One region of the Macrococcus sp. GL_134 genome, then DNA from elsewhere that is predicted to be linked to it. Evidence: a T-box and tRNA genes for the amino acid it is inferred to sense, from the RefSeq annotation. Region 1 holds a T-box; the other holds one or more tRNA genes.
The links. A T-box is a leader RNA that pairs with one kind of tRNA and senses whether it is charged. The one in region 1 lies ahead of serS (serine--tRNA ligase), so its partner is inferred to be a tRNA-Ser.
Positions count from the first base shown of each region.

Region 2: it has a tRNA-Ser gene. The T-box ahead of serS (serine--tRNA ligase) is inferred to sense a tRNA for this amino acid. The anticodon was not compared.

Region 1 is NZ_CM174409.1:13,540-24,021, reverse strand. It holds gene AC3IPL_RS00100 (adenylosuccinate synthase) at 1-1,000, opposite strand, end outside; gene dnaB (replicative DNA helicase) at 1,282-2,682, opposite strand; gene rplI (50S ribosomal protein L9) at 2,699-3,148, opposite strand; gene AC3IPL_RS00085 (DHH family phosphoesterase) at 3,148-5,118, opposite strand; gene AC3IPL_RS00080 (DUF2232 domain-containing protein) at 5,138-6,049, opposite strand; gene AC3IPL_RS00075 (YceI family protein) at 6,186-6,701, opposite strand; gene serS (serine--tRNA ligase) at 6,865-8,139, opposite strand; T-box leader at 8,191-8,375, opposite strand; gene AC3IPL_RS00065 (NAD(P)H-hydrate dehydratase) at 8,467-9,279, shown strand; gene budA (acetolactate decarboxylase) at 9,308-10,009, opposite strand; gene alsS (acetolactate synthase AlsS) at 10,020-10,482, opposite strand, start outside.
Region 2 is NZ_CM174409.1:1,581,944-1,592,425, reverse strand. It holds gene AC3IPL_RS08320 (glutamate-1-semialdehyde 2,1-aminomutase) at 1-174, opposite strand, end outside; gene AC3IPL_RS08315 (peroxiredoxin) at 256-714, shown strand; gene AC3IPL_RS08310 (NAD(P)-dependent oxidoreductase) at 692-1,633, shown strand; gene perR (peroxide-responsive transcriptional repressor PerR) at 1,709-2,164, shown strand; gene AC3IPL_RS08300 (DUF2614 family zinc ribbon-containing protein) at 2,203-2,601, opposite strand; rRNA gene AC3IPL_RS08295 (16S ribosomal RNA) at 3,120-4,674, shown strand; rRNA gene AC3IPL_RS08290 (23S ribosomal RNA) at 4,895-7,819, shown strand; rRNA gene rrf (5S ribosomal RNA) at 7,939-8,053, shown strand; tRNA gene AC3IPL_RS08280 (tRNA-Val) at 8,065-8,140, shown strand; tRNA gene AC3IPL_RS08275 (tRNA-Thr) at 8,154-8,229, shown strand; tRNA gene AC3IPL_RS08270 (tRNA-Lys) at 8,235-8,310, shown strand; tRNA gene AC3IPL_RS08265 (tRNA-Leu) at 8,320-8,403, shown strand; tRNA gene AC3IPL_RS08260 (tRNA-Gly) at 8,409-8,483, shown strand; tRNA gene AC3IPL_RS08255 (tRNA-Leu) at 8,518-8,606, shown strand; tRNA gene AC3IPL_RS08250 (tRNA-Arg) at 8,612-8,685, shown strand; tRNA gene AC3IPL_RS08245 (tRNA-Pro) at 8,701-8,774, shown strand; tRNA gene AC3IPL_RS08240 (tRNA-Ala) at 8,801-8,876, shown strand; tRNA gene AC3IPL_RS08235 (tRNA-Met) at 8,892-8,965, shown strand; tRNA gene AC3IPL_RS08230 (tRNA-Ile) at 8,995-9,068, shown strand; tRNA gene AC3IPL_RS08225 (tRNA-Ser) at 9,079-9,171, shown strand; tRNA gene AC3IPL_RS08220 (tRNA-Met) at 9,213-9,286, shown strand; tRNA gene AC3IPL_RS08215 (tRNA-Asp) at 9,294-9,369, shown strand; tRNA gene AC3IPL_RS08210 (tRNA-Phe) at 9,375-9,447, shown strand; tRNA gene AC3IPL_RS08205 (tRNA-Thr) at 9,460-9,535, shown strand; tRNA gene AC3IPL_RS08200 (tRNA-Tyr) at 9,543-9,626, shown strand; tRNA gene AC3IPL_RS08195 (tRNA-Trp) at 9,631-9,704, shown strand; tRNA gene AC3IPL_RS08190 (tRNA-His) at 9,707-9,779, shown strand; tRNA gene AC3IPL_RS08185 (tRNA-Gln) at 9,791-9,862, shown strand; tRNA gene AC3IPL_RS08180 (tRNA-Cys) at 9,871-9,944, shown strand; tRNA gene AC3IPL_RS08175 (tRNA-Leu) at 10,235-10,318, shown strand.

The sequences.
Region 1 (10,482 bases):
ACACATCGATAGAGTTAATAGACAAGTCAGTTATACCGCTGACACGGCGTGAGTGACGTAATACAACTGAATCGAACCAGCCGACACGTCTCGGACGACCTGTCGTTGTGCCGTACTCACGACCTATTTCACGGATATGATGGCCATTTTCATCAAATAGTTCAGTCGGGAATGGACCGTCGCCGACACGGGAAGTATAGGCTTTACAGACACCGATGACACGGTCAACAAACGTCGGTCCGACACCTGTACCGACTGTGACATTACCTGCAATCGGATTACTTGATGTCACAAACGGATAAGTCCCGTGATCGATATCAAGCATGACGCCTTGCGCGCCTTCGAACAATACTTTTTCGTCAGCATGGAAGGCATCATCCAGTACTTTCGCTGTATCTGTGACAAATGGTTTCAAGCGTTGTCCCGCTGCATAATACGTGTCAAATATTTCATCAAACGTAAATCCTTCAGCACCGAACATTTTTTCGAACAATTCGTTTTTAGCAGCTAAATTGTCTTCAAGTTTCACTCGGAATGTTTCTTCATCCAATAAATCAGCAAGACGGATACCGATACGCTGCACTTTATCTACATAAGCAGGTCCGATTCCTTTTTTAGTCGTACCGATTTTATTGTCTCCGCGTTTTTCTTCTTCCAGCTCATCCTGCTTTAAGTGATACGGTAGAATCACTTGCGCTCGATTTGAGATACGTAAGTTATCTGTAGAAATACCTCGTTCATTTAATGCGTCCAATTCTTTCAGCAGGGCTACAGGATCGACAACAACTCCGTTACCAATGACTGATAGTTTGTCTGAATAGAAAATACCAGACGGTACTAAATGTAATTTATATGTTTCGCCGCCAAATTTAATCGTATGTCCAGCGTTATTACCACCTGAAAAACGTGCAATCACATTTGCCTGTTCTGACAAGAAGTCAGTAATCTTACCTTTACCTTCGTCTCCCCATTGCGTTCCAACTACTACGATAGATGACATCCTTGCACCTCCAAATTTAATCAACCTTTGTTATTCTATCAATGAATGACATAAAAATCAAACGAAAGCCGAACGTTTCAAATGTAAAGTTTCAGATAGTCACGACTACTCAGATGCATTGCCAGATAAGCTTCAAACGTTGATATATAAGTAATTAAAGTACTTTTTATACATGATTGCTATACAGACGAAATATGATGATCAAGACTGTAATGATAACAAAAAACGTACATTTTTTATATCTGTTATAAAAAATGTACGTTTATTTTATTTTTAGATTTTTAACCTTCTAGTCCAGAATACTCATAGCTAATATCCGTGAACTTATTGTACTGCTTCATGAAGTTTAGTTTTACAGTACCCGTCGGACCGTTACGCTGCTTGGCAATGATGATTTCAATCTCACCATTTTCGTCCTGCACACCTGCATCGATTTCGCCATCTTCACCGTCTTCGCCGTTTCCTCGGTTATAATAGTCATCACGGTACAAGAACGCTACAATATCCGCATCCTGCTCAATCGATCCTGATTCACGGATGTCACTCATCATCGGCCGCTTGTCTTGCCGTTGTTCTACGCCACGGGACAGCTGACTTAAGGCAATCACTGGACATTCAAGCTCTCTCGCCAATGCTTTTAACATCCGGGATATTTCAGATACTTCCTGCTGACGGTTGTCAGAGCTTCTAGAACCAGAACCTTGAATGAGCTGCAAATAATCAATCAATATCATATCGAGCCCGTGCTCCTGCTTCAAACGTCGTGATTTGGCGCGAATATCCGTGATGCGAATGCCCGGGGTATCGTCGATATAAATATTCGTCTTCGCCAGTTTACCGATAGCAACAGTGAACCGGTTCCAGTCCTCATTCTCCATCGTTCCTGTTCTCAGTCGATTAGAGTCCACATTACCTGTACTGCAGATCATCCGGGTTGCCAGCTGATCGGCTCCCATCTCTAGTGAGAATATAGCAACAGAATAACCTTGGTCATGTGTGGCGACCTGCTGCGCAATGTTCAGCGCAAATGCTGTCTTACCTACAGAAGGTCTGGCAGCGATAATGATCAGGTCATTGCGGTTAAATCCTGCTGTCATCTTATCAAGATCCCGGTAACCGGTTGGAATACCCGGCGTCTGCCCTTGGTTCCGGTCCAATTCTTCTGCATTTTCAAATACAGTCTGGAGAATTTCTTTAATGTACTTGAAGCCATCTGTGCCACGGGACGCGGATATCTCCATAATCCGCTTCTCAGCATCACTCAATAATGATTCCAGCTCAAGTTCATCGTTGTAGCCATCTTTTGCGATGGAATCTGCAACCGTAATTAACTGCCGTTTGACTGCATCACGAAATACAATCTCTGTATAGAAGTCGATATTACGGGTCGTCGGTACAATGTTTGATAGTTCAAGCAGATAGCCCGGTCCACCCGATTCATCAAGCGTTCCTTCAGCAGTCATCTGGTTGGTTATCGTCACGATATCAACTTCTGCATTTTTCTCTGCGAGCGACAGCATGGCCTGGAAGATATGCTGATGGTTTTTTCGGTAGAAGTGCTGTGGCAGCAGGCGCTCAAGCGTCGGCATCAACAGTTCTGGATCGATCAGAATCGCACCAAGAACAGACTGCTCCGCTTCTAAATGGTGGGGCATCTGTAATGATTGATTGTAATCTTCCATTAGTGCGCCTCCTTAATTATGATGCTTCAGTTACATGGACTTTCAAGTTTGCAGATACTTGATTATGCAGCTTGACAGGGACATTGGTATAGCCCAGGCTTCGAATACCGTCCGGCAGATCCATCTTTCTTTTGTCTACTTTAATATCATGCTGTTGTTTCAATGCTTCTACAATCTGCTTTGTACTCACTGAACCAAAGAGACGGCCGCCTTCTCCTGACTTCGCCTTCACTTCAACTTCAAGTGCTTCAATACGTTCTTTCAGTTGTTGTGCTTCAATCAGTTCCTGTTCTTTGTTTTTCTCAACACGCTTATTCTGTGCCTGCAGTTGTTTTAAGTTACCTGGTGTTGCTTCTACTGCATAATTATTTTTAAGAAGGAAATTGTTTGCATACCCTACTGGGACTTCTTTCACTTCGCCTTTTTTCCCTTTTCCTTTAACATCCTGTGTAAAAATCACTTTCATTATACTTCACTCCTTGAAAATTGTTCAGCGATGACTTCTTCTAGTTGATCAATCGCTGTTCCTACTGATACATCTCTCAATTGTACCGCTGCATTCGATAGATGACCGCCGCCGCCCAATGCTTCCATCACCAGCTGAACATTGATTTCGCCGAGCGAACGTGCAGATATGCCCACTAAGTCTTCATCGCGTCTCGCCACGACGAAGGAAGCTTCTACACCATCAATGCTGAGCAGTTCATCAGCTGCCTGCGCCACAACGACAGGATGATAAATATCATCATCACGACCATACGCAATCGCCACACCATCATGACCGAGTTCAACTGTTTTGATCAATTCACTTCGCTTCAAATACGTATTGATATCGTCTTTTAAGAAATGCTGGCAAAGAATCGTATCAGCCCCGTGACTTCTTAAATAACTGGCTGCATCAAATGTTCGTGAACCTGTGCGCAGCGTAAAGTTTCGTGTATCGACGATAATTCCTGCAAGCATGACTGTTGATTCAAGACGCGTCAATTTGTGTTCCTCAGGTTGATATTCCAGCAACTCAGTCACAAGCTCAGCAGTAGAACTTGCATAAGGTTCCATATAGACGAGCAGTGGACTGGAAATAAATTCTTCTCCGCGTCGATGATGGTCTATGACTACTTTTCGCGATGCTTTGTTCAGTATATTCTCATCGATAACCATGTCCGGCTTATGCGTATCAACGATGACGAGTGTCGTTCGATTCGTCATCAATGTCCATGCCTCATCAGAGGTAATGAATGTTTCATTCAGTTCAGGTTTCTCAGCAATTTCATTCATCACGCGGCTTAATGTTTCATCGATATCATGGTCGTTTAATACAATATAAGCTTTCAGTTGATTCATCTTGGCAAATCTTGCGACACCAATTGCTGCTCCGATAGCATCCATATCAGGACGTTTATGCCCCATGATAATAACGTTATCACCTTCTGCAAGAATATCCTTCAAGGCATGCGATATGACACGCGCGCGGACACGGGTCCGTTTTTCCATCGGATCGGTCTTGCCACCGAAGAACCTTACACCGCCAGCAGAGTTTTTAATTGCTACTTGGTCACCCCCGCGACCAAGGGCAAGATCCAGACTCGATTGAGCAAGTTCACCGAGCGCAATTAAATTATCTGCACCTTCACCGATACCGATACTTAGCGTAATATGCGTCTTCTTTTCACGACTTTTCTCACGAATGATATCCAGCAGGTTAAATTTTGTCTGTTCAATCTGACTCAAAATACGATTGTTCAGAAAAATAATGAACTGGTCAGAAGAATAACGTTTCACGAAGACATTGTTTTCTTCAGCCCATGTATTGATTGCTGTCGTCATCATACTGTTCATTTCTGTTCTATTGGCATCACTCATATTCTGCGTAATTTCATCATAGTTATCGAGAAAAATAGTTCCGATGACCGGTTTTGATTCTTCGAACAGTTCATCAGTTTCTACTTTGTCTGTAATATCGAGAAAATAAAGAACATTCGTTTCCTCTCCATAACGCACTTTGAACTTATTATCCTTATACTGTGTCTGCACTTCATCTATACCATTGACTTTCAGTTGATTCAACAGATTAGGAAACACTTCGTTGATTGGATCGCTTAATATGGGACGGTCAATTTTTTCATTGATAAACTGGTTATGCCATTCTACATGACCTGAGTCATCCAGCAGTACTACACCAATAGGAAGTTCTGTCACAGCGAATGACCGGCCTTTATGTACACGTGTGGATAGCTGTTCAAAATAACGTTCATTGCGCTGAATGCCGTTTTTAAGTACAAATACACTTATTCCAATGATTGCTATAATGATGCCGCCTGCAAGCAGTGCCATGACTCGATGAACAATAAATAACAATCCGACGAGAATAAGGGCAGCAATACACATGACTACAAAAGGAATCATTAATGCCTGCCTGTTATATTTACGATTCATCTGGACACCTCACTATTCATTAAAGTTTGATTCTCGCTTTCACGTTGATGATCAAATCAAGCATGCCGAGCAGTTGTGTGATCGGCGCCATAATAAAGGCAAAGATAAACATCAACACATTGATGATGGTTGGGGTACGTTTCACTTTGATAAAGAAACTGATCAATGATATCCCCTGAATAAATATAATCCATTCTAACACATACTGTAAGTTCGTGACTATGCCGAGCAGAATGACATCTTCAGGTGTCAGCAGCAGCTTAATCAGTACAGCAATCACATAAAGATACAATACACTTTTTGGTACACGCCAGAAATAAAGCGGTCTAAAGTTAGGTGCAGCCACTTTGAATTTTCTAAGAATCGGCATTGCAATCAATAGACTGATGAGGCTCAGCAGGAAGATGAGAAGCACGATAAGTCCTGGAACTTGCAGCTGCATTTGGTCGAGTGCAGTGAAGAATAAATTAATGTTTTCCTGGGAAATGTTTTCTTTACCGAGTTCCGCTTCCACTAATGCCATATAAGAATCTTTGACATCGGCGAACCATTCCTTTGTCGTCGGCAGTAATTCCATCAACTGCATGAATATAATGGAAATTAAAGCATAAAAGCTGAGAAGCACTGTCAGCGCAAACAGCATATATTCTTTTGATGCTCTTGATTGGAGCAGCAGCCCGATTAAATAGCTCGAAAGAAGCACACCGATCATCACCTGCAATGCAAATAGATTAAGGAATATCAATGAAATGATGAGTACAATACCACTCATCACATAAAAACCGTGTTTGTCCTTATAACATAGATAAACACCGGGAATCAATAGAAATGGGGCAGTAATGAGAATCAGTGCAGGTACTGCATGTATCAATAAAGTAACAACCAGCATAACGGCACTTATAATTGACGTTTTTATTAAATCCAATTTCAAATCTAAACACTCTTTCTCATTTAATTTTCATAACGTTTCTATTTTACAACTTATAAGCCAATAGCTCAATGTAAGTTAATTGAACGACAAAAAACACACTGCCTTAATGTGGCAGTGTGTTTTGTCGTTCGATTAATTATTCTGCGATAGCAAGCTCAATACCTGCTTCAAATTTAACTTCTTTACCAACCATTACGCCGCCTGATTCAAGCGCTTGGTTCCAAGTGATGCCGTATTTTTCACGGTTAATGCTGCCAGTTATGATGAAACCAGTCACTGCGCTGCCGTTCATTGGATCTTTTTGAATGCCGTTGTATTCAAGATTAAATGTTTCAACATTGGTTACATCTTTGATAGTTAATTCACCCGTAATAGATGTTTCAGATACAGATGTAGACACGAATGTGATTTCTGGGTATTGTTCAATATCAAAGAAATCAGCTGATTTTAAGTGACCATCGCGGTCGCCGTTGTTAGTATCGATAGAGTCTACTTTGACTGATGCTTTCACTTGAATAGTAGATAAGTCGTTGATGTCACCAGTTGCTTGAACATCGTAATCAGTGAATTCACCTTTCACTTTTGAAACCATTAAATGTTTCACTGAGAATTCGATTGAGCTGTGGTTTTGATCTAAATTAAATTGTGTCATTGTCTAATAACCTCTTTCATTTTTAAGTTTTATTATGCTTGGTGCTTATTATATAATTAATATATCAGATATAATTATTATAGTCAATATAAATATTATATTAATTTCGAATTAATATTCTTTACATAAAAACGGGACGCTGATATCAGCGTCCCTTGCATTACTATTTAATTATTGTCTGTCCGCCCATATAAGGTACTAATGCTTCTGGTACCGTGATTGTGCCATCTGCATTCTGATAGTTCTCGACGACTGCTGCAAATGTACGGCCGACAGCAAGACCTGATCCATTTAATGTGTGCACATATTCCGTCTTGCTGTTTTTGTCGCGTTTAAAGCGAATATTAGCTCGTCTTGCCTGGAAGTCAGTCATATTTGAACAAGAGCTGATTTCTTTGTAGGCATTATAGCTCGGCAGCCATACTTCGATATCATACGTTTTTGCAGAACCAAATCCAATGTCTCCAGCACATAATTGAATCGTGCGGTACGGAATATTCAACGTCTGAAGGACTTTTTCAGCGTGCGCTGTCATTTCTTCAAGTGCCGCAAAAGAATTTTCAGGCATTTCAAAGCGGACCATTTCGACTTTGTTGAATTGATGCATGCGGATTAATCCACGTGTATCACGGCCTGCTGAACCAGCTTCTGAACGGAAGCATGCTGTTTGTGCAGTGAACTTCACAGGAAATAATTCCGCATTTATAATTTCATCACGGTAATAGTTGGTCAATGGTACTTCAGAAGTAGGTATCGTGTAAAATCCTTCTTTTTCTACTTTGAATAAATCTTCTTCGAACTTAGGCAGCTGACCTGTACCGAACATAGATGCTGCATTCACCAGCTGAGGAGTCACCATCTCCTGGTAGCCGTGCTGCATTGTGTGCATATCAACCATGAAATTCATTAAGGCACGTTCCAGTCTTGCACCGTCCTTTGTCAGGAATGCAAAGCGCGCACCCGATACTTTAGCTGCTCGTTCAAAATCAGCCATGTGCAGATCATCCACGATATCCCAGTGAGGCTTCGCATCAAAATCGAACTGTCGAGGTTCACCCCACTTACGGATTTCTACATTATCATCTTCATCCTTACCCGCGGGTGTTTCATCGCTGACTAAGTTTGGCAGGCTGACTAACTGATCATGCAGTGCAGTTCTTACTTCATTCAACTTGCTGTCGATGGCTTTTATATCTTCACCGACTTGACGCATTTCTAATATAGCGTCATCCGCATTTTCTTTATTGCGCTTTTTCTGTGCAATGGCTTCACTTGCTTTGTTACGCTGTGCTTTCAATTCCTCAGTCTGAACAGTCAGTTGACGTGACTCGTTGTCCAGTTCAAGAATGGTATCAACGACCGATGAATCAATTCCACGCATTGCTAATTTCTGTTTGACGAAGTCAGACTCTGTTCTGAATAATTTAATATCTAACATAATGATGCCTCCTATTTGATATTTGGGTACAAAAAAATACCATATCCCTATAACAGGGACGTGGTATTTACGCGTTGCCACCCTCATTAACAGCCTAAGCTGTTCACTCCATTAACATAACGGTTAGACCGATTACCCGATAACTCTGGATAGATTTCATTTCCTGTATCCATCAGTTCTCACCGGCCACTGACTCTCTTTAAGATACGTTAGAAATTACTTATTCCAAGGTAATAGACTATTTAATTAACCTTATCTTATCAAATGAACTTTAGATGTGCAACTGAATCTGTTAGACTATGTGTATTCATAACAAAGGAGACAATCATGGAAACTATTTCACAGATTACTATTCCGAAGAGAAAGAGTGAATCACATAAAGGCGATTACGGCCGTATTTTGTTGATCGGCGGCAATCAGAATATGGGTGGTTCCATTATGTTGAGTGCCCGTGCATGTGTCTACAGTGGTGGAGGATTAACGACAGTCGTGACCCATCAGACGAACCATACTGCGCTTCATTCACGCTGCCCGGAAGCAATGGTCAGTGATTTATCAGATATTAAGCGTATCAGCAAACTCGTTGCAGAAGCAGATTGTATTTTAATCGGTCCAGGACTTGGACTCGATTTTCAAGGCAATAATACGCTGACGTTTCTATTCCAGCATATCAATAACGATCAGACCGTCATCATAGATGGAGATGCGATTACTATTTTAAGTAAGTTGAAACACCCGCTGCCGAACGCTAATGTCATCTTCACACCTCACCAAATGGAGTGGGAACGATTAAGCGGTATTAAGATAGAAGATCAGACGCCGGAACGAAACAGAGCTGCTGCCGAAGAACTCGGAGCTCAAGTGGTATTGAAGAAACATCATACTGAACTGTATTTGAATTCAGGTAATTACCGCATTGAAAAAGGAAACCCGGCCATGGCATCAGGAGGCATGGGAGATACACTGGCAGGGATACTGGCAAGTTTCGCGGGGCAGTTTGATATCGAAGACGCGATTAAAAAAGCCGTTTATATTCACAGTAAGATTGGAGACAAACTGGCTAAAGACATGTATGTCATTCCAGCTTCCAAAATAATCGACGAAATTCCTTACATGATGAAGCAACTGGAAGAAGAATAAAAAAACGGAAGCCCAGGCTTCCGTTTTTTTATTCGCTTGCTTCAATATCACTGAGCATATCCGGATCATTCAAATCATTATGACGATAGCGTGGTGTGTCCGGCATCATCATCGTCACTTCATTCATCAAGGCAAGTTCCACTGTCACGTCATCGGTGACAAAATCAAAGACATGACCGCCTGAACGCAGATCATCACTTAAATAATGAACATGGTATCCCGCAACACCGATACCTTGGATGAACCGAGGTGTATAGAAGCCAAAGAGCGTTCCTGTTGTATCTTCAAAATCAAAGTAACCCTGCGTTTTCACTGCTTCTACGAGCTTAGGATACGGCGATTCCTGTTTTTTAGCGGCTCGCGCTTTGATTGTTTTAAATGTTCCAGTCACTTTGACTGCATGGAAACTATTCATCCCTTCAATCGCCTGCAGCATCTCTATATCCAGCTGCTCTTTCGTCAGCGCTTCTGTGATTTTCAGTGTTTTCTGTGATTCAAAGAATGTGACACTCGCAAAAGGCGAGCGTTCGTCTAGTGCGACTTCTCGAATAGTCCCGCTGCTTTCAATGACATAAGCTATTCCTTCCTTGATAAACAGCTCGCCGTTCAAACCTTCAAGTGTTCCGATACCATAGTTCCCATTCTTTAAGACATCGTCAATCGAAAAGACGCCGTCAAACATACCACCAACGAGTGCTCCCATCGTTGAATACTGATAAAGATGATTCATAGCAGCCTCCTTAGTTGGTTTGGTCAGGCAGCAATTGTGCCATTAGTTTTCCGTTATTGCTGTAATCCACCGGAATATCAACGATAACAGGGCCTTCTTCCTGTATCGCCTGTTGCAGCACAGCTTCCAGCTCATGAGGTGCAGTCACTCGGTAACCTTTAGCTCCCATCGATTCAGCATATTTCACAAAATCAACCGGGCCTAAACCAACTGCTGCCTCTTTACCATATTTGCTGATCTGCTGAAATTTAACCATATCGTAAGAACCATCGTTCCAGATCAGCTGAACAATCGGTGCTTTAAGTCTGACAGCCGTTTCAAGTTCCTGTCCTGAAAACAGGAATCCACCATCGCCAGCCATAGAGATGACTTTCTTTCCAGGTCTAACAAGAGCAGCTGCGATAGCCCACGGGAGTGCAACCCCTAATGTCTGCATCCCATTTGAGAACAGTAGATGTCTCGGCGCATAACTT
Region 2 (10,482 bases), 470 kb from region 1:
ATAATCGATGTATTGATTACCGTCGACGTCATAGAAGTAAGCACCGTCGCCGCGTTCCATAACGACTGGAGCGCCGCCGCCGACCGCTTTGTAGGACCGGGAAGGTGAATTGACACCGCCGAGAATATAGCGGTCTGCTTCTTTTTGGATACGTTCTGATTCAGTAAATTTCATTTAATAACCTCTTTTGCTTAATATTTTACATCACTTATCGTAACATAAATATCATAAAACTTTGAGCAGGAGGAATAGTTGATGAAAATGCCGGCATTTCAATTAGTTAATCAGCACGGACAGCAGGTGACTGAAGCGGATCTGCTTGATCAAGTGACCATTCTATATTTCTATCCAAGAGATAATACGCCTACATGTACAACTCAGGCTGTTGATTTCACTGAAAATATGGAGCAGTTCACTAAGAAGGGTATTCAAGTTTACGGGGTCAGTGGTGATAGCATGAAAAAGCATCAGAACTTTATCAACAAATATAGCGTCGGATTTGATTTATTGGTCGATGAAGCGTTTAAGTTATCAGAACAGCTGGGTATTTATCAATTAAAGAAGAGTTTTGGCAAAGAAGCGATGGGCATTGTGCGTACGACTTTAATCATCGGTCCGGATCTTGAAATCCTTAAACGCTTTGATAAAGTGAATGTCAAACAGCAGATGGAAGATATATGGGGGTTCATTGATGAAAATCATATCAACGGTTAATTTAAAGACACTATTGGATGATTTAAAAAGTGAGTTCAGTGACCATGACTGGATTGAGCGGTCGTCACTTGATGATTTGACAGAGGATGATCTTAAAACAGTTGAAGTATTGATTGCTTATGATTCTGAGCTTGACGTCACTCAGATGCCGAAACTTAAGTGGCTTGTCTGGTATGCAGCAGGTGTCAATCGACTGCAGTTACAGTATATGAAAGAACATGGAATCATCTTGACCAACGCGAAAGGTATTCATAAAATCCAAATCGCGGAGTTCATCTTTGCTTATATTATGGCGGACTATAAACATCTTGATGAGTTTCATGAGCTGCAGCAAACGCGTGGTTACAAGACTAATATTAGAACGACTGAACTGTTTGAATCGGTGATCTGTTTCCTTGGTACAGGAGAGATTGCTGTACGTGCAGCTCGTCTCGCACAAGCATTCGGCATGAAAACTATTGGAATCAATACAGATGGAAGAAGTATTGAGCACTTTGATAAGACTGTGCAGCTTGCTGACAGAGAGACAACTTTCCGTGAAGCGGATATTATCGTCAACGTACTGCCTGAAACTGAACAAACGACCGAGCTGTTGACCATGGATGATTTTAAGGCAATGGGTGATAGTGCGCTGTTCATCAATGTCGGACGTGGAACAGTGGTCAATGAGTCAGTGCTTATCGCAGCATTAACAAACAGAGTGATAAGAAAAGCCGCGCTTGACGTATATTATGATGAACCGCTCGATTCTTCCCATCCGCTATATGAACTGGACAATGTTATAATGACGCCGCATATTACCGGATTGAGCAGAAGGTATAATGAACGTGCTACTGAAATATTGAAGCAGAATATGAGGATGGGTATTGATAACAGCAATAAATTTGTCAATCTTGTAGATTATGATAAAGGTTACTGACCTCTACATTGACAGCATTTGTCTATAACGAGTATCATATAAGTAAATAATTATAAGTAGAAAGAAGGTGCGGGTATGGCGGTTACAAGAGTTTCACTGGAAACTAAACTGCAGGAAGCCGTGCAGCAGCTTCGGGACAGTGGCGTAAGAATTACCCCGCAGAGACAGGCCATACTGACTTACTTAATCGAAGCGGACAGCCATCCGACAGCAGATGAAATCTATAAGGCGTTATCTCCACAATATCCTACGATGAGTGTAGCGACGGTTTATAATAACTTGAAAGTATTCAAAGAGAGTGATCTGGTTAAAGAACTGACATATGGTGATTCTGCCAGTCGCTATGACTTTGACTCACATAATCATTACCATATCATCTGCAGCGAATGCGGGAAAATCAATGATTTTCAATATCCGAAACTAGATGAAGTAGAGAATATAGCGGAGCACATCACGAACTTCAATGTCACCCACCATCGGATGGAGATTTACGGCATCTGCCCGGAATGCCAGCAGAAAGCTGACCATTAACGAATAAAAGACATCCTTCCAATTAGGAAGGATGTCTTTTATTTAGTCTCTCGCGGTTGTTCAAGTTTTTTACTTTTACGTTTATTATTATAATCCTCATCAAATGCTTTACCAGCCAACGATGGATCAAGTGTAAGTGGTTCATTGCAACGTGCACAAATATCAGCACGACCGAGCATTTTAGTATATTGATTACAGTTAGGACATTGGACGGTAATTGCACGAGTAGATAACATACCGATCCAGAAGTAAACGATAAAACTTAAAATGAAAGCTAATGTTCCGATCAGCAGGAATAACGAGAATAAGAGCTGGCTTTTAGTGAAGTAGAATAGAACAACACCTAAATACATGACAAACATCGCAATGAAAATGAGACTAAGTGCCCATGTTCTTATACGATTGATTTTACTTGCTGGCTTTTTGCCGAATTTCAAATGATCATCTCCTAGATTGTTTACTGCATGAATTATATCACAACATCTCCTATAGAATGAACTGAACAAAATCGATTAGTTCCTGTAATGCTGCATACTGAATATAGCTGAACAAGTTTTTAATAAAAAGTTGATAAAAACTGTTGACTCATCCAATTCATCTTGTTAAGATATAAAAGTCGCTGAAAACAGCAGACAAACATCGCAGCAGCTTGAAAAATTAAATTATCAAAAGTGTAAAAAAGACGCTTGTCTTTAACGAAAAAAGCGAGTAAAATTTTTTATGCAAGACGGAACAAAACACAATCGAGCAGCTAACGCTTAAGTGTAAAACTTCCTAAAGAAAAAGCTTGATTCACAAGAAGATAGCTGATATAATTTAATCTTGTAACAGCGAAAAATGAACATTGAAAACTGAATGACAATATGTCAACGTTAATTCCAATAATTTGAGTACTTTAAGTACTTGCTGAAGAGTGATTGGCTCAACCAATTAAAGAGCTTTTATCAAACAAACTATTATGGAGAGTTTGATCCTGGCTCAGGATGAACGCTGGCGGCGTGCCTAATACATGCAAGTCGAGCGGACAGACAGGAGTGCTTGCACTCCTTGAAGTCAGCGGCGGACGGGTGAGTAACACGTGGGTAACCTACCTATAAGACTGGGATAACTTCGGGAAACCGGAGCTAATACCGGATAATATGTTTCACCTCATGGTGAAACAGTGAAAGACGGTTTCGGCTGTCACTTATAGATGGACCTGCGGCGCATTAGCTAGTTGGTGAGGTAACGGCTCACAAAGGCGACGATGCGTAGCCGACCTGAGAGGGTGATCGGCCACACTGGGACTGAGACACGGCCCAGACTCCTACGGGAGGCAGCAGTAGGGAATCTTCCGCAATGGACGAAAGTCTGACGGAGCAACGCCGCGTGAGTGAAGAAGGTTTTCGGATCGTAAAACTCTGTTGTAAGGGAAGAACAAGTACGTTAGTAACTGAACGTACCTTGACGGTACCTTACCAGAAAGCCACGGCTAACTACGTGCCAGCAGCCGCGGTAATACGTAGGTGGCAAGCGTTATCCGGAATTATTGGGCGTAAAGCGCGCGTAGGCGGTCTCTTAAGTCTGATGTGAAAGCCCCCGGCTCAACCGGGGAGGGTCATTGGAAACTGGGAGACTTGAGTGCAGAAGAGGAGAGTGGAATTCCATGTGTAGCGGTGAAATGCGCAGAGATATGGAGGAACACCAGTGGCGAAGGCGGCTCTCTGGTCTGTAACTGACGCTGAGGTGCGAAAGCGTGGGGATCAAACAGGATTAGATACCCTGGTAGTCCACGCCGTAAACGATGAGTGCTAAGTGTTGGGGGGTTTCCGCCCCTCAGTGCTGCAGCTAACGCATTAAGCACTCCGCCTGGGGAGTACGGTCGCAAGACTGAAACTCAAAGGAATTGACGGGGACCCGCACAAGCGGTGGAGCATGTGGTTTAATTCGAAGCAACGCGAAGAACCTTACCAAATCTTGACATCCTCTGACAACTCTGGAGACAGAGCGTTCCCCTTCGGGGGACAGAGTGACAGGTGGTGCATGGTTGTCGTCAGCTCGTGTCGTGAGATGTTGGGTTAAGTCCCGCAACGAGCGCAACCCTTATCTTTAGTTGCCATCATTCAGTTGGGCACTCTAGAGAGACTGCCGGTGACAAACCGGAGGAAGGTGGGGATGACGTCAAATCATCATGCCCCTTATGATTTGGGCTACACACGTGCTACAATGGATGGTACAAAGGGCAGCAAAACCGCGAGGTCAAGCCAATCCCATAAAACCGTTCTCAGTTCGGATTGTAGTCTGCAACTCGACTACATGAAGCTGGAATCGCTAGTAATCGTAGATCAGCATGCTACGGTGAATACGTTCCCGGGTCTTGTACACACCGCCCGTCACACCACGAGAGTTTGTAACACCCGAAGCCGGTGGAGTAACCTTTTAGGAGCTAGCCGTCGAAGGTGGGACAGATGATTGGGGTGAAGTCGTAACAAGGTAGCCGTATCGGAAGGTGCGGCTGGATCACCTCCTTTCTAAGGATTATACGGAAAAGGAATCCATGAGATTCCTTCGGAATTGACGCTGACATATTGTATTCAGTTTTGAATGTTTATACATTCAGAATGTACCTTGAAAACTAGATAAGCAATGAAGAAGAAAAAAGATTTTACCAAGCAATACCGAGTGAGTTCATTTTATGAATTCTTGAAATCGCGCGTCTGCATTCATGCAGACATCACATTATTAATAACAGATTAAGTTATTAAGGGCGCACGGTGGATGCCTTGGCACTAGAAGCCGATGAAGGACGTTACTAACGACGATATGCTCTGGGGAGCTGTAAGTAAGCTTTGATCCAGAGATTTCCGAATGGGGAAACCCAGCATGAGTCATGTCATGTTATCCATATGTGAATACATAGCATATGAGAAGGCACACCCGGAGAACTGAAACATCTAAGTACCCGGAGGAAGAGAAAGAAAACTCGATTCCCTGAGTAGCGGCGAGCGAAACGGGAAGAGCCCAAACCAGAGTGCTTGCACTCTGGGGTTGTAGGACACTCAATACGGAGTTACAAAGGAACAGTTTAGACGAATGATTTTGGAACAATCAACCAGAGAAGGTAAAGGTCCTGTAGTCGAAAAGCTGTTCCCTCCTGAGTGGATCCTGAGTACGGCGGAACACGTGGAATTCCGTCGGAATCCGGGAGGACCATCTCCCAAGGCTAAATACTCTCTAGTGACCGATAGTGAACCAGTACCGTGAGGGAAAGGTGAAAAGCACCCCGGAAGGGGAGTGAAATAGAACCTGAAACCGTGTGCTTACAAGTAGTCAGAGCCCGTTAATGGGTGATGGCGTGCCTTTTGTAGAATGATCCGGCGAGTTACGATTTGATGCAAGGTTAAGCAGTGAATGCGGAGCCGCAGCGAAAGCGAGTCTGAACAGGGCGAATGAGTATCAGGTCGTAGACCCGAAACCAGGTGATCTACCCATGTCCAGGTTGAAGTTCAGGTAACACTGAATGGAGGACCGAACCGACTTACGTTGAAAAGTGAGCGGATGAGGTGTGGGTAGCGGAGAAATTCCAATCGAACCTGGAGATAGCTGGTTCTCTCCGAAATAGCTTTAGGGCTAGCCTCGCATGATGATTACTGGAGGTAGAGCACTGTTTGGACTAGGGGCCCCCCTCGGGTTACCGAATTCAGACAAACTCCGAATGCCAGATAATTTAATGCGGGAGTCAGACTGCGGGTGATAAGGTCCGTAGTCGAGAGGGAAACAGCCCAGACCACCAGCTAAGGTCCCAAAATATATGTTAAGTGGAAAAGGATGTGGCGTTGCCCAGACAACTAGGATGTTGGCTTAGAAGCAGCCATCATTTAAAGAGTGCGTAATAGCTCACTAGTCGAGTGACGCTGCGCCGAAAATGTACCGGGGCTAAACATATTACCGAAGCTGTGGATTGTCCTTACGGACAATGGTAGGAGAGCGTTCCAAGGGCGTCGAAGCATGACCGCAAGGACATGTGGAGCGCTTGGAAGTGAGAATGCCGGAGTGAGTAGCGAAAGACGGGTGAGAATCCCGTCCACCGATTGACTAAGGTTTCCAGAGGAAGGCTCGTCCGCTCTGGGTTAGTCGGGACCTAAGCCGAGGCCGACAGGCGTAGGCGATGGATAACAGGTAGATATTCCTGTACCACCTAAGATTGTTTGAACGATGGGGGGACGCAGAAGGATAGGCGATCGTACTGTTGGTTATGTACGTCCAAGCATCAAGACTGAGCATCAGGCAAATCCGGTGCTCATCAAGGTTGAGATGTGACGGGGAGCGAAATTATAGTAGCGAAGTCGTTGATTTCACACTGCCAAGAAAAGCCTCTAGTTAGAAATTAGGTGCCCGTACCGCAAACCGACACAGGTAGTCAAGATGAGAATTCTAAGGTGAGCGAGCGAACTCTCGTTAAGGAACTCGGCAAAATGACCCCGTAACTTCGGGAGAAGGGGTGCTTTTTAGGGTGCAAGCCCTGAAGAGCCGCAGTGAATAGGCCCAAGCGACTGTTTATCAAAAACACAGGTCTCTGCAAAACCGTAAGGTGACGTATAGGGGCTGACGCCTGCCCGGTGCTGGAAGGTTAAAAGGAGTGGTTAGCATCTGCGAAGCTACGAATTGAAGCCCCAGTAAACGGCGGCCGTAACTATAACGGTCCTAAGGTAGCGAAATTCCTTGTCGGGTAAGTTCCGACCCGCACGAAAGGCGTAACGATTTGGGCACTGTCTCAACGAGAGACTCGGTGAAATCATAGTACCTGTGAAGATGCAGGTTACCCGCGACAGGACGGAAAGACCCCGTGGAGCTTTACTGCAGCCTGATATTGAAATTCGGCACAGCTTGTACAGGATAGGTAGGAGCCTTTGAAGCGTGAGCGCCAGCTTACGTGGAGGCGCTGGTGGGATACTACCCTGGCTGTGTTGACTTTCTAACCCGCACCACTTATCGTGGTGGGAGACAGTGTCAGGCGGGCAGTTTGACTGGGGCGGTCGCCTCCTAAAGAGTAACGGAGGCGCTCAAAGGTTCCCTCAGAATGGTTGGAAATCATTCGCAGAGTGTAAAGGCACAAGGGAGCTTGACTGCGAGACCTACAAGTCGAGCAGGGTCGAAAGACGGACTTAGTGATCCGGTGGTTCCGCATGGAAGGGCCATCGCTCAACGGATAAAAGCTACCCCGGGGATAACAGGCTTATCTCCCCCAAGAGTTCACATCGACGGGGAGGTTTGGCACCTCGATGTCGGCTCATCGCATCCTGGGGCTGTAGTCGGTCCCAAGGGTTGGGCTGTTCGCCCATTAAAGCGGTACGCGAGCTGGGTTCAGAACGTCGTGAGACAGTTCGGTCCCTATCCGTCGTGGGCGTAGGAAATTTGAGAGGAGCTGTCCTTAGTACGAGAGGACCGGGATGGACATACCTCTGGTGTACCAGTTGTCGCGCCAGCGGCATAGCTGGGTAGCTATGTATGGACGGGATAAGTGCTGAAAGCATCTAAGCATGAAGCCCCCCTCAAGATGAGATTTCCCAACTTCGGTTATAAGATCCCTCAAAGATGATGAGGTCAATAGGTTCGAGGTGGAAGCACAGTAATGTGTGGAGCTGACGGATACTAATCGATCGAAGACTTAATCAAATTAAGACAAGCGAAGGCAAGCGGAAAGACAGCGCAGCTGGACAAACAAAGATTATCGGCATTGCCGGTTGAATCTCTTCTTCATGCCTATCTAGTTTTGAGGGTATATTCCCCGTCTGTCTGGTGACGATGGCAGAGAGGTCACACCTGTTCCCATACCGAACACAGAAGTTAAGCTCTCTAGCGCCGATGGTAGTTGGACTGACGTCCCGTGAGAGTAGGACGTTGCCGGGCAGATTTAATATGGAGGATTAGCTCAGCTGGGAGAGCATCTGCCTTACAAGCAGAGGGTCGGCGGTTCGATCCCGTCATCCTCCACCATTTTTATTATTATGCCGGAATAGCTCAACTGGTAGAGCAACTGACTTGTAATCAGTAGGTTGAGGGTTCAAGTCCTTTTTCCGGCACCATGTAAGAGCCATTAGCTCAGTTGGTAGAGCATTTGACTTTTAATCAAAGGGTCAGAGGTTCGAATCCTCTATGGCTCACCATTTAAATATGCGGGTGTGGCGGAACTGGCAGACGCACTAGACTTAGGATCTAGCGCCTACGGCGTGGGGGTTCGACTCCCTTCACCCGCACCATATTTGCGAAAGTAGTTCAGTGGTAGAATACAACCTTGCCAAGGTTGGGGTCGCGGGTTCGAATCCCGTCTTTCGCTCCATTATTATTTTTTTGTCAAAAATCGATAAATATCAGCCGGGGTGGCGGAACTGGCAGACGCACAGGACTTAAAATCCTGCGGTAAGTGATTACCGTACCGGTTCGATTCCGGTCCTCGGCACCATTCATGCGCCCGTAGCTCAATTGGATAGAGCGTTTGACTACGGATCAAAAGGTTAGGGGTTCGACTCCTCTCGGGCGCGCTAATTATTTTGCTACGGGAAGTAGCTCAGCTTGGTAGAGCACTTGGTTTGGGACCAAGGGGTCGCAGGTTCGAATCCTGTCTTCCCGACTTACTTCTTAAGCAACAAATTTTATGGGGGCTTAGCTCAGCTGGGAGAGCGCCTGCTTTGCACGCAGGAGGTCAGCGGTTCGATCCCGCTAGTCTCCACCATAAATAATTTAATACGGCGGCGTAGCTCAGCTGGCTAGAGCGTACGGTTCATACCCGTGAGGTCGGGGGTTCGATCCCCTCTGCCGCCACTAATTTTTAAGTGTAACTTCTGGATTTAGGACCTTTAGCTCAGTTGGTTAGAGCAAACGGCTCATAACCGTTTGGTCGCAGGTTCGAGTCCTGCAAGGTCCACTTATATAATGGAGGAATACCCAAGTCCGGCTGAAGGGATCGGTCTTGAAAACCGACAGGGGCTTAACGGCTCGCGGGGGTTCGAATCCCTCTTCCTCCGCCATTATTTTTTCTTCAGCAAACAGCTTAAATACTTATTATTATCGCGGGATGGAGCAGTCTGGTAGCTCGTCGGGCTCATAACCCGAAGGTCGGTGGTTCAAATCCGCCTCCCGCAATTACAATGGTCCCGTGGTGTAGCGGTTAACATGCCTGCCTGTCACGCAGGAGATCGCCGGTTCGATCCCGGTCGGGACCGCCATGTATGGCTCAGTAGCTCAGTCGGTAGAGCAATGGATTGAAAATCCATGTGTCGGCGGTTCGATTCCGTCCTGAGCCATCTTTTTATTATGCCGGAATAGCTCAACTGGTAGAGCAACTGACTTGTAATCAGTAGGTTGAGGGTTCAAGTCCTTTTTCCGGCACCATTCCTTTGGAGGGGTAGCGAAGTGGCTAAACGCGGCGGACTGTAAATCCGCTCCTTCGGGTTCGGCAGTTCGAATCTGCCCCCCTCCACCATTATAGGGGCATAGTTTAACGGTAGAATAGAGGTCTCCAAAACCTTTGATGTGGGTTCGATTCCTACTGCCCCTGCCATGGCGATTGTGGCGAAGTGGTTAACGCACCGGATTGTGGTTCCGGCATTCGTGGGTTCGATTCCCATCAGTCGCCCTTGTTATTATTGGGGTATAGCCAAGCGGTAAGGCAACGGACTTTGACTCCGTCACTCGTTGGTTCGAATCCAGCTACCCCAGCTTTTTCTGGCGCCATAGCCAAGTGGTAAGGCAGAGGTCTGCAAAACCTTTATCACCGGTTCAAATCCGGTTGGCGCCTCCATTAAATTATATATGCGGGAGTATTTCAACTTTTAGAATACTAACCTTCCTGGTTAGAGATACAGGTGTAAGTCCTGTCTTCCGCTCCATATTTTATTCTGCGGGAGTATTTCAACTTTTAGAATACTAACCTTCCTGGTTAGAGATACAGGTGTAAGTCCTGTCTTCCGCTCCATATTTTATTCTGCGGGAGTATTTCAACTTTTAGAATACGAATCTTCCTGATTCGAGGTATAGGTGTAAGTCCTATCTTCCGCTCCATATTTTATTCAATGATCTTTATAATATTATGCCGGCGTGGCGGAATTGGCAGACGCGCTGGACTCAAAATCCAGTTCCCTCACAGGAGTGCCGGTTCGACCCCGGCCGCCGGTATCTAAAGAATGTAAAAGAATATAGAAAGTGCTCGTGAATCCTTGGATTTACGGGCTTTTTTCTATTTTGATAGAAAAAGAATATAGAAAGATTATCCGGAAGAGTGGACACGATTTGGACACAGCTAACAAATTTCAAGTCCAAAAACGTCCAATGTGGACACG